DNA from 4 places in the Lysinibacillus capsici genome. Region 1 is predicted to be linked to each of the others. Evidence: riboswitches for the same ligand, from Rfam matches in the RefSeq annotation. Region 1 holds a riboswitch; each other region holds the start of a gene.

Region 1 (3,150 bases):
ACCTACTATTGTTGCTTCTGCCCCTTTCATACCTTCCATATGTCCATCTGTAATAATGGCTGTGCTCCCTACAGGAAATTTCGGGTTTTCAGCTTTTTTTAACGTTACTGGTACATCGCCAGAACTTGAATGGTTCATTGTAGAATGATCCATTTTTTCAGCAGTTTCATTAGAAGTGGACGCTGGTTCTGTTTGATCCTCTGTACAAGCCGATAAACTAATTAAAGCGACTACTGATAATAGTCCGACTGACCATCTTTTATTGAATTTCATATGATATCCTCCTCACTATGTGCTCCTAATGTAGCAAATAAATGTGCAGAAACGATGGATATGACCCTATGAAAAACATTTCTTTAGTCTGGAACAATTAGGTGGGGAGATATGCTATTGAATGGGCAGGATCTTCAATGTTTTTTGTAATCTATGGGCGAAGATACCAGCAAAAATAGCTAAAATAATATCTTTTGGTAGTGGAGGAATCATCCAAAGCCAAGCGAGCTTATATGAAAAATTCTCTGGCGCACTTGCCCAAAGCTTATATGCAAAAAACATCCAATTTGTTCCTATCAAATAATTTATAGCCGTTGCTACCAAAGCAGCTACGATAAAACTTTTCTTTGTCCCGCTTCGTTCCACGATTAGCCCTGCAACAAATGCTGCTAATATAAATGTAATAATAAACCCAAAGGTAGGGCTTAAAATTTGGCCAATTCCACCACCGAAACGAGCAAAGACAGGAGCTCCTGCCAATCCTACGCACATATAAATTGTACAGGCGAGCGCACCTTTTCTACTACCAAGAATAAGCCCTGCTAAAATTGCAAAGAAGGTTTGAAGCGTAATGGGTACACCACCAACTACCATAAAGGGTGCAAAGGAAGTGATATTAGCACCCACCATCATTAGCGTTGAAAACAACCCAATGTAGGTAATGTCAATAGTTCTTAATTTATGGTGACTATGTTGAGTAACAGTTGCCATGAATTTCACCTCGTTTTATAAGTTATTACTGCTAGTGTAAAAAACGAATGCCGTTGTGTCAACCTTATTATTGTTTTCGGTTAACTCAAATGTTGAGTTAAATAGAAGTAGACTATCTATCTATAAAAATGTATGATAGAATCGTCACAATTTTATAACTTCAAATACTATTGGTGTGACATTTTTGAATGTCACTTAAAAGGGAAGTCGGTGGAAGTCCGACGCTGTCCCGCAACTGTAACGAGGAATCCTATAATATGATTTGCCACTGTTTAAGAATGGGAAGGTAATTATAGGATAGTGAATCGAAGCCAGGAGACCTGCCATTTAGTAATACCTGTAATGCCCACGAGGATGCAAGCAATTACGGACAATAGCTGGATATTTTTCTGACTTTGTTTAATCTAGGGTATTTCTATGCGCATTTTCGCATGAGATACCTTTTTTTATTGCTTCATTCATCAATATTCAGTAGGAGTTTAAAACAGATGAATAAAAAATTTATGTTATTTTCCTTCGTACTTTTTATGGTATTAATTGTTTCAATGACCTTTGCTGTAATGGTTGGCTCAGTTTCAGTTACACCGTTATATGTATGGAAAGTTATTCTTTCTAAGATTCCTTTTATACAAAATTCAATCGAGCAAGATTGGAGTCGCTCTCAGGAAATCATCATCTGGCAAATAAGAGCACCTCGTGTTTTGCTAGCTGCTATAGTAGGAGCGGGGTTAGCCATTGCAGGGGCAGCCATTCAGGCACTTGTACGTAATTCTATTGCAGACCCGTATATTCTAGGGATTTCTTCAGGTGCAGCTGTCGGAGCTACTTCTGTGATTATTTTAGGAGCCTTTTCATTTTTAGGTATTTACGCTCTTTCGGTATCCGCATTCCTAGGTTCATTACTTGCGATTACACTTGTTTTTTTCTTGTCACGTGTTGGGGGACGTGTCTCTATTTTCCGCTTGCTATTGGCAGGCATGGCTGTGTCCTTTATCTTAACGGCTATCTCTAATTTTATTTTAATGATGTCAAAGCAAGAAGGGGCCTTAAAGGCTGTTATGTTTTGGATGCTAGGTAGTTTAGCTGGGGCCAAATGGAATAATATTGTGATTCCAGGCTTCGTATTCTTGGTTGTATTTGGGCTACTCTGGCTACACTATCGCAATTTAAATTTATTATTACTAGGAGAAGAGGCGGCAGTGACATTAGGCGTTAATCTTCAGCAATTCCGTATTCAGTTAATACTATTAGTATCTCTATTAACTGGTGTGCTTGTCGCAGTTAGTGGTTCTATAGGATTTGTGGGATTGATTATTCCCCATATTGTGCGTTTAATTGTGGGCTCAAACTATAAATACGTCATACCTATTAGTGCTTTAATAGGTGGAATATTCTTAGTGTGGGCAGATGCCTTTGCTCGAATCATTATTTCTCCTCAGGAAATGCCAATTGGTATTATTACAGCTTTTTGCGGGGGACCATTTTTCATTTGGCTTCTCCGTCGTAACAACTATTCTTTCGGTGAAGGAGATTAACGTCCATGACATTAGAAGCGAAACGAGTATCATTCTCCATTTACGATCAGCGTATACTACATGATGTAAGCATTCAAATAAAAGAAAAGCAATTTGTTGGATTAATTGGTCCTAATGGGAGCGGAAAATCAACATTGTTAAAAAATATGTATCGTCTCCTAAAACCTGAAAGCGGAACGGTAGTATTAAATGAGCAAGATATATTAAAGCAATCAAGTAAATCAATTGCGAAAAATTTGGCTGTTGTAAGCCAAGAGACACCCGTATTATTTGATTTCACTGTGCATGATTTAGTCAGTATGGGAAGAACACCACATAAAAAGCTGTTAGAGCTTGATCAAGAGAAAGATTTTCAAATTGTTAAAGAGGCTCTTAGCCAAACGGGCATATCGCATTTAGAGAAACGAAGCTTTAGTTCGCTTTCTGGTGGCGAGAAAAAGCGTGTCATGGTTGCAAGGGCACTCGCTCAACAAGCACAGGTATTAATATTGGATGAGCCGACGAATCATTTAGATATTCAACATCAACTTCAACTTATGGATTTAATTCAGACCTTGCATTTAACCGTAGTAGCAGCTTTACATGATTTAAATATCGCTGCTATGTATTGCGATCAAATTTACGTTTTACA
Region 2 (3,150 bases), 1.2 Mb from region 1:
TCCGCATTGATTTCACCAATAGCTGCTTCTGCTTCTCCATCAGCACCACCAAATTCAGCACCTTTTTGTATGAACAAGGGTATGATGGCTAATAACACAACAATTGCTAATAACAATAAATTTTTTTTCATCTGTTAATGTGCCTCCTTTGTTGAGAAAACACGTAAAGTTTTTAGTTCGCTAATATTGTATTTTTTCAAGAAATTCATCACTATGACCGTTAAAATTCCTTCACTCACGGCTAAAGGAATTTGAGTTAAGGCAAAAATTCCTGCAAACTTTGTAAAGGATGCCATAAAGCCTCCAACCTCTGAAGGAAAGGCTAGTGCTAGTTGTACAGAAGTCACAATATATGTACCTAAATCACCAAGCATAGCTGCAAAGAATACGGCTAGTGAAAATGACACGCCTACTTTTTGAGCACCTTTAAAGACAAAGTAAGCAATAAAAGGACCAACAATAGCCATAGAAAAGGCATTAGCCCCTAAAGTTGTAATTCCTCCATGAGCTAATAATAAAGATTGAAATAATAAAACGATTGTTCCAATTACACTCATTGCTAGAGGGCCAAAGAGTACTGTCCCAAGTCCTACACCAGTTGGGTGAGAGCAGCTACCTGTAACAGAAGGGATTTTTAAGGCAGATAGCACAAAGGCAAAGGCTCCTGAAAGCCCCAAAAGCATTTTTGTTTCAGGATTTTCATCAACGGTTTTTCGAATAGAACGCAATCCTAGAATGATAAATGGAATAGAGATGACCCACCAAAAAATAGCCCATTCGATTGGTAAAAAACCTTCCATGATATGCATGGCAAAGGCACGTTTTGGCACGATTAAAAAGGCCAGTAAAAAATAACTAAGTTTCCACCATGAAAATTTCAAAAAGTTTTCCTCCTAACTAATTAGTAGATTTTTAGAAGATTGCGTGCGTAATCAAAAAAAGCACTTCTCCACTGGTGGAAAAGTGCATAGCTAAAAAAGCAAATAACATTCTCATCTGCTAAGCCGCACACCTATCCTCGTAGGCTGAAACGATCACTTATTTTTCGGCAGGTCTCCTGGCTCTAGTTCAATGCTTTATAGGTCTTCCCATCCGTTGGACAGTGACATATTCTATAAAGCTCCCTATTACAGTGGCGGGACCGCGCCGGACTTAAACCGGCTTCCCTTTTAAGCAAAATGACAAGCACTTTGCACCGAAAAACATTCAAATTGTGAGATTTCACGACAAAGTGTAACATGAATTTCCATAAATATGCTATACCTTTTATAAATTTTTTTAATTAAAGGTCAATAGTGAATATTCTGATAACGAGTTGTGCGCAAATATTTTATAGATTGTATAAATTTCATACCTAGTTCCATTCAAAATTGATAAATTTGTCATAAATTTTTAAAGAAATATTGAAATTTTAAAAAAATAAGATATGATAAAGACAGTTTTCTATTTAAAATTCTAATAAAAATTTCATATAAAATGTCAATAAGTGCTCGAATAGCTCGAGATAATAGGGAAATTGGTGAAAATCCAATACAGCCCCCGCTACTGTAATAGCTGATGAAATCGCAAAGCCACTGGTGCAAACTTGGGAAGGTGCGACAGTAAAATGAAGCTTAAGTCAGGAAACCTGCTTATTTGATTGTGCATGCAAACTTTTCGGAGGGAGAAGTTGAAGCGAAAGCGAGTACCTGTATTTCATTCTATTCGTTTTTATTTGGCTTCTACAAAACCTTTACTCTTCGTTATAGAGTAAAGGTTTTTCTTTTTCCAAAAAGCAAATGAGGGGAGACAGAAGATGACAACTTGGAATTTAGAGGGGATGAAAACACATCTCTTTATTTGCAATGGCAGTAGCTGCATGAAAAAGGATGGGGAGGAAATTACCTTAGCCATTCGAGATGAGATACAGCGGCAAGCACTCGATCAAGAAATACATACGACAAGAACGCGCTGTAATGGACGATGCAAGGATGCTTGTGTGGTAATCGCTTACCCCCAAGGGAACTGGTATCGTGTGCCATCAACAGAGCATGCTAGAACACTAGTACAAGATTTACATCATGAATCCTTATACAACGAACATGTCTTTACACTTCGTGAAGGTACATTACAGCGTACTGCTCAAACAACTGCCATTAAAGGGATCGAAAAGGTGAAAGAGGGGTAACAACATGGCGCAAAAAGGAAAAATTTTCGTAGTAGGCTTTGGACCTGGAGATTTTAAGCATATTACGACACGTGCAGTAGAGGCTTTACAACAAAGTGATATGATTATAGGCTACAAAACCTATGTAGAGCTGATTCAAGATTTAGTAAGTGCAAAATCGATTGTTAGTACAGGCATGACAGAAGAAGTGTCGCGTGCACAGGAAGCCGTTCGTCAAGCCGAAGCAGGGAGCATCGTCTCGGTGATTTCGAGTGGTGATGCAGGCGTCTATGGCATGGCGGGTTTAGTCTATGAGGTGTTAATTGAGCTAGGCTGGACAGAAGCAACAGGAATTGAAGTAGAAATTGTTCCTGGGATTTCTGCGATTAATTCATGCGCTAGCATACTTGGTGCACCTATTATGCACGATGCTTGTACAATCAGCTTGAGTGACCATCTAACACCTTGGAATTTAATTGCAAAGCGTGTCGAGGCAGCTGCAATGGCAGACTTTGTCATTGCTTTATACAATCCTAAAAGTGGTCGTCGAACAAGACAAATTGTCGAGGCTCAGCGAATTCTCTTAGAATATCGTTCGCCAGACACACCAGTTGGGCTTGTGAAAAGTGCCTATCGAGAACGTCAAGAAGTAACCATGACAACACTAGCTGAAATGCTAGAACATGATATTGGTATGCTGACAACTGTAATTATCGGGAATTCGTCAACATTTTTCTATGACAATAAGATGATTACGCCCCGCGGTTACCAACGTAAATATACCCTGGGTGAAGAGAAACAGCCATTACGTCCACATCAACGTTTACGCGAAGAAAATGAACCTTGGGCAATGAACCAAGAGACAGGAACAGCGCGAAATGACTTTATGGCTGACCCTAATGCAGGGCGCTTTAATAAACCCAGTATAGCCGCTACGCCAAAGCCGAAAAAAACAGCTCTTGAAATGGCTACAGCGGCACTTGCAATGGTAAAAGGGACAAGCG
Region 3 (3,150 bases), 1.9 Mb from region 1:
GGTTGAATCCCTTGTTTCGATGTCATGTTCTTGCTCCTTTGTATTGTAATTTTCTGTGCCTTACTACAATACTTCGACACCCTAAGTAATATCCCTGCTATTTAATTGAATTTTTTACTAGTTCCCAATATTCTGCGTACTTCGTTCTTCGATAAAATTTGTAAAAGGGCTCATTTGGGCGAGCATGCTCCTTATATAGGTTGATCAGAAGCAGTAAAAAATCTTCAATTTGTGTGACGTCTACCCTCTTAGCGAATAACGTGCCAGCCTGTGCCTTTGCTCCCATCGGTACTGCCCCTAAATAGACATCAAAGCTTTCTTGTTGGTAAACGAGTCCAATATCATCATAGACTGCATTGTAGCAAGCTGATGCACAGCCATTAATATTGACACGCACTCTTGCAGGTACCTTCATCCCCGCTAGGGCATGATAGAGCTGTTCGGTTATTGGAGCAGCATCCATTTTCTCCCCATCACAAAAATCGCAGGCCTTCATGGCTATGATTGGACCAGAGGGAGCAACATAGAGACCCGCTTCCTGTAAGGCTTGCACCGCTTCTGTGGCATCACACGTTGGTATGGACAAGAGTATACTATAGGAAGCAGAATACTTTATCGCCCCCTTTTCGCCAGCAATTTCGGCTATTTTTTGGAATTGTGCAGGGGTATAATGCTTATTAATAATGCCAGGGCTAACGGCTAGACGGGTAAACTCACCATGACGGTTCAGTGTTTCAAATGTTTGATCTGGTACATTTTTTTGAAATGCGTTCATTTTTATCGCTCCTTATAAAAAAGGAGCTAGCAAAACGCTAGCTCGAATGGATTAAAAGTTTTCAGGATAGAAGCCCGTGGCTAAAATTTCAATGGCCTCTGCCGCACGAACCCCTTCAGACGCTGCTGAAAGTGGCAGGATGACAAAGCGCTCATTTTTGACCGCTTCCATCTCCTTCAATGCTGGATCATTTTTTAAGAATTGGATCTTTTGGTCTGCCGTTGTTTCACCGTAATCAATCACGACAACTACCTCTGGGTTGCGGTCTACTGCATCTTCCTTCGATACAGTTGTCCAACCTGATTCCACATCACCAAAGATATTTTGACCACCTGCGATTGTCACAAGCTCATTCATAAAGTTTTGACCAGCTGTAAATACATCCTTTTCACCGCTATCAAACACAAGAACACGTAATTTTTCGCTATCTTTTGGTAATTTAGCTTGTACTGCCTCTACATCTTTCGTCATTTGATCAATTAAAGCTTCGCCACGATCCTCAATACGGAAAATCTTTGCGATATGGCGAATATCAGTGAAAATATCCTCTAATGTTGGCTTTGTCATGTTGGAAGCCGTATGTAAATACGTATGGATGCCTAATTCTTCAAGTTCTTCTGGTGTGCCTACCCCCTTTTCGCCAAAGCCACTTTTCCAGCCTGCATATAGGAAATCTGCCTCGGCATCAATGACTTGCTCCTTCGTTGGGTATTGATCAGAAAGCACAGGGACTTTATCGTATGCCTCTTGCAATGGCTCATAGATTTTATCATCTAAGTAAGCTGTCCCTACCATAGAATCCTCTAAGCCAAGTGCTAGCATGATTTCTGTCACATGCTGATTTAAGCTAATCGCTTTTGTTGGTGCTTCCGTATATGTTTGACTTGTGTCATTGTTTTCAATGGTTACTTCGGCTGCCGCCTCAGATGGCTCAACCTTTTCACCTTGTACTGCTGATTCCGTTTTGTCTTTTGCATTACAAGCCCCTAAAACAGCGATCAAGGCAATGATCATCATTAGCCATATACTTTTCCATTTCTTCATGTCCTTTTCTCCTTTGTTGTTAAAATATAGAAAGAAATCAGGGATTTCTTTACTACCTAGGTGGTTGGAAGGGCATAAAAAAACCCTCTTGTCGCCAAGAGAGTAGCATAGTGAAATAACGGTATATTACCTGTATCACTATCACCATCCTCGTGGTTCTTAGTCAAAAAATACATACTGGCAGGTATCCTGGCTTAGGTTCATCATCTATACGCCTTCCCATAGTTTCCCTACAGTGGCATGCTGTATAGACTCCCCATTTACAGTTGCGGGACAGCATCGGAATTGCACCGATTTCCCTTTTAAGCAAATGACAAATGCCATTTGCACCAATACGTTCTATAATGGTCAATACTATTGATAGACTAGCAGAAGAAAATTTATCGCGCAATCAGTAGGATGACACTAAAAGTATAATCATCACTATATTAGCACTATTTCGACATAAAGACGAACTATTTTACAAGAAATATAGAAGCTAGTATTCTGTTACAATAAAAAGATAGCATTCTATAGAAACGAGGATTTCTTATGTACAAAACAATTGGTGTACTTGCGCACGTGGATGCAGGGAAAACGACCTTTTCTGAGCAAGTACTTTTTCATACAAATAGTATCCAAGCCCGTGGTCGAGTTGATCATCAGGATACCTTTCTTGATAATCACGAGCTGGAGCGCAGACGAGGCATTACGATATTTGCCGAGCAGGGGCGTATGAGCATTGGCAATGATACATACACATTGATTGATACACCAGGGCATGTCGATTTCTCCCCTGAGATGGAGCGTGCCATTCGTGTGATGGATTATGCCATTATGATCATTAGCGCTGTTGAAGGGATACAAGGCCACACAGAAACAGTATGGCAACTTTTACGTCAATACCATGTCCCTACCTTCTTCTTTATCAACAAAATAGATCGTGAGGGTGCCAATGTGGAGGCTGTCATCAGCCAGCTTCGCAAAGATTGCTCACAGCATATATTGTTCATCGATGAGCCATTGCGAGCAGACTATGTATCAAATAGCATCATGGAATGGCTAGCGGAGCGCGACGAAGAATTGCTTGATGCCTTTCTGAATGAGTCATTGGAGCATGAACAGTGTCTTGCTCAATTACAGGGAATGATTAAAAATGAATGTGCCTTCCCTTGCTTTGCTGGCTCTGCCTTAAAAGATGAGGGCATTCAGGAATTTCTTGACCAGCTCCCACTGTTAACGTGTACCGATTTTGACAAGGATGCCCCGTTTGAGGGAGAGGTTTTTAAAATTCGTCATGATGGTCACCAACGTTTAACCTTTATGAAGGCGGTCAAGGGTTCATTGCATGT
Region 4 (3,150 bases), 1.7 Mb from region 1:
AAGACTCTGAGAACAAATTTGTGGAAAAAACAAAGTATTTAGAAAAAACATTAAAGGTTCGTGTTGTATCCACCGAAAATGATAATGTTACGGTAAACTTGCCGATTAAACTTGTCAAAGCCGTATTGATGGCAGGACACAGCATCGCTGCGAGTATTCCACAATCAGAAAAATACGTAAAAGATATCGACATCAATCTTCTACTTGAAGCAATCGAAAATGAATTAGACGGACAAATTGTAGATATAAAATCAGCAAACGGGGATTCCGTTGCAGTCTTCATTGAGTAGAGGCAACGAATGATGCATGTAAAAGTGAAAGCAAAAGATGTTCGCTTTACAGTCCCAGTTCCCTATATTGTGCTAACCATTGTCCTCTCCATATTAACTTCCAAATGGATTCAGCTACAAGCCAATAAGTGGACAAAGGCATACTTCGATCGAAAGAACATAGACTTTACCTTTCCGATCATCGATAAAGAAATGCTAAAGCCGATTATCAAGGAACTACAAAATTATAAGGGAGTCGTGCTAGTCGATGTCAAAGCTCAGGACGGGACTGAGGTTAAGATTAGACTATAATCTCAATGATAGAATGGTAAGAGCATGTTATGATAAAAGCATGCTCTTTATTAATTTAATGAGCATCATTTGAAATGGGTAAGAGATGATCATTATTTCAGGATTTATGATAGAAGCTACTATTTTTCAATGGTACATAAAATAGAACATTTCTTTCAGAATTCTAGATACATTTTGATAGATAAACATGTACATCGTCTAAAATAGATTTTTGATTTGGGTATAAGCGATTAGTGGTAATCTATTTGGAACTACATAATTAAAAATACTGAATAATCCAAAAATAAAGAAGTTTAGAATCTTGATTTACTTTTCATTTGAAGGATGGTACACTTAAAACTATTGAACAACAACTATATATTGTGTTCGTTTTACAAAGGTACTACTACATGTAGTTTAAAAGGGAAGTTCGGTACAATTCCGACGCTGTCCCCGCAACTGTGTAGCTGACGATGATTGCAACCACTGTGCATTTGCATGGGAAGGGAATCAGAGAATGAAGCAAAGCCAGGAGACCTGCCTTTATAAAACAAATTTATCATTTCTTCGGGGATTAAGAGATGGGAACGTCAGTATTTTTGGTATGTTAACGTTTCCATTTAGCCTATCTCTCTAGAGGAGATAGGCTTTTTTATTTTATGAAAAGAGGGATTTCTATGAAACTTTATACGAAAACAATTTGTCCAAAATGCCTATGGGTAAAATCTGAGCTACAACGTGCAGGACTTGAAGCTGAAATTGTTAACATCGATCACGATGAACAAGCAAAGCAAACGATTATTGACGCAGGTTTTTTAAGTGTGCCTGTTTTAGAGATGAATGAAACTTTTATAGGAGATGTTCAGGAAATTGTTTCTCAAATTGAGTTGATTGCCCTATGATTGTTTACGCGAGTCGTACAGGTAATGTCCGAAATGTTGTATCCAAATTAAAGGCAGAATGTATCGAGCTCTCGGAGGAATTGCGATTGAACAAGCCCTATCTTTTAATTACCTACACAGATGGTTTAGGTGACATTCCAGCAAAGGTACAACGTTTCTTAGAAAAAAACAGGGATTTTTGTAAAGGAGTAGTTGCCAGTGGCAATAGTAATTTCGGCCATCATGTATTTGGCGCTGCTGGTGAGAAAATCGCCGCTACCTATCATGTACCCTTAGTAAGGAAATTAGATTTACGAGGTAATCAAACGGATTACGAAGCAATACAAACGTTTTATGAAACGAGGGTAATGAGATGAAAACCTATTTAAAGCTTAATAATGACGTACTGAATCGTTATAGTACAACTGGATTACTTGAGTTAGAAAAGGACCGCGAAGCTACGCGCCGCTACTTTTTAGAGTATGTTAACGTACGTTTGCGTTATTTTATAGATATTGAGGAAAAAATTCGCTATTTAGTTGATGAGGGCTACTATGAGAAAGCATTTATCGATATGTACGAGATGGAATTTATTAAGAAGCTGTACAAGAAAGCCTATGATTATAATTTCCGCTTCCCATCCTTTATGAGCGCAAGCAAATTTTATGATAGCTATGCTATGAAAAGTCGTGACGGGGAAGAGATCTTAGAAAAGTATGAGGATCGTATTGTCATTATTGCTTTGTATTTGGCTCAAGGAAACACGGCTCTAGCAGAACGCTCTGTCGAAGCAATGATGGAAGCCTACCAGCCAGCAACACCAACTGCTTTAAATAGTGGTAAGAAAGCACGTGGTGAATTAGTTAGCTGCTTTAAATTATCAATGGATGACTCCATGAACAGTATTGCTGAAAATATTGGCTATTGTTTAGAGCTATCACGCCTTGGTGGTGGAGTAGGGGTCAACTTAACAGATTTACGCCCTTTAGGTGATCCAATTAAAGAGATATTAAATCGTGCAAGTGGTGTCATCCCAGTAGCAAAACTGTTAGAAAATTCTTTCAGTTATTCGAATCAGCTAGGGCAACGAAATGGCTCAGGCGTTGTTTATCTAAATATTTTCCATGCAGACATAGAAAATTTCATATCATCAAAAAAACCAAATGCTGACGATAAAATTCGCCTCGCAACTCTTTCAACAGGGATTATTATACCTAGTATTTTCTTCGAACTGATGAAACGTGATAAGGATATCGTCTTGTTTAGCCCATACGATATTTTTAAAGAATACGGTAAACGTATGTCTGAGATTTCCATTTCAGACATGTACTACGAGCTACTTGATAACCCAAAAATTCGTAAAATTAAACGTTTAAATGCACGGAAGCTTTACACAGAGGTGAAAAAAGCACAATTTGAATCAGGCTATCCGTTTGAAATCTTTGATGATAATGTCAATAAGGTACATCCTTTAAAAAATATTGGACGTGTCAAAATGTCCAATCTATGTACAGAAATTCTGCAAGTGCAAGAGACAAGTATCATTACGGATCAGGATCAACCAAATGACTATGGATTAGATGTATCGTGTAACTTAGGTTCCATCGATATCCATGCAGCAAGTAAAGTGAAGGATTTCGGCGCATTAGTCGATACAGCGATGCACCTACTAACAAATGTATCGCAAATGACGCATATTAAAAATGTAC

The links. Region 1 has a riboswitch for cobalamin ahead of LCP48_RS20605 (FecCD family ABC transporter permease). Riboswitches for the same ligand answer to the same signal wherever they lie in the genome.
Region 2: linked by a shared signal. The riboswitch ahead of LCP48_RS14485 ((2Fe-2S) ferredoxin domain-containing protein) and the one ahead of LCP48_RS20605 (FecCD family ABC transporter permease) in region 1 are both predicted to bind cobalamin.
Region 3: linked by a shared signal. The riboswitch ahead of LCP48_RS11265 (ABC transporter substrate-binding protein) and the one ahead of LCP48_RS20605 (FecCD family ABC transporter permease) in region 1 are both predicted to bind cobalamin.
Region 4: linked by a shared signal. The riboswitch ahead of LCP48_RS12090 (glutaredoxin family protein) and the one ahead of LCP48_RS20605 (FecCD family ABC transporter permease) in region 1 are both predicted to bind cobalamin.

Annotation. Positions count from the first base shown of each region.
Region 1 is NZ_CP084108.1:4,160,113-4,163,262, reverse strand. It holds gene LCP48_RS20615 (YdhK family protein) at 1-273, opposite strand, end outside; gene LCP48_RS20610 (biotin transporter BioY) at 388-984, opposite strand; cobalamin riboswitch at 1,139-1,326, shown strand; gene LCP48_RS20605 (FecCD family ABC transporter permease) at 1,473-2,519, shown strand; gene LCP48_RS20600 (heme ABC transporter ATP-binding protein) at 2,525-3,150, shown strand, end outside.
Region 2 is NZ_CP084108.1:2,928,064-2,931,213, reverse strand. It holds gene LCP48_RS14495 (energy-coupling factor ABC transporter substrate-binding protein) at 1-131, opposite strand, end outside; gene LCP48_RS14490 (energy-coupling factor ABC transporter permease) at 135-881, opposite strand; cobalamin riboswitch at 1,031-1,215, opposite strand; cobalamin riboswitch at 1,468-1,649, shown strand; gene LCP48_RS14485 ((2Fe-2S) ferredoxin domain-containing protein) at 1,796-2,167, shown strand; gene cobJ (precorrin-3B C(17)-methyltransferase) at 2,172-3,150, shown strand, end outside.
Region 3 is NZ_CP084108.1:2,299,440-2,302,589, reverse strand. It holds gene LCP48_RS11275 (S9 family peptidase) at 1-26, opposite strand, end outside; gene LCP48_RS11270 (precorrin-3B methylase) at 98-775, opposite strand; gene LCP48_RS11265 (ABC transporter substrate-binding protein) at 827-1,819, opposite strand; cobalamin riboswitch at 1,982-2,168, opposite strand; gene LCP48_RS11260 (elongation factor G) at 2,351-3,150, shown strand, end outside.
Region 4 is NZ_CP084108.1:2,461,074-2,464,223, forward strand. It holds gene LCP48_RS12080 (SHOCT-like domain-containing protein) at 1-290, shown strand, start outside; gene LCP48_RS12085 (hypothetical protein) at 300-581, shown strand; cobalamin riboswitch at 942-1,119, shown strand; gene LCP48_RS12090 (glutaredoxin family protein) at 1,238-1,462, shown strand; gene nrdI (class Ib ribonucleoside-diphosphate reductase assembly flavoprotein NrdI) at 1,459-1,818, shown strand; gene nrdE (class 1b ribonucleoside-diphosphate reductase subunit alpha) at 1,815-3,150, shown strand, end outside.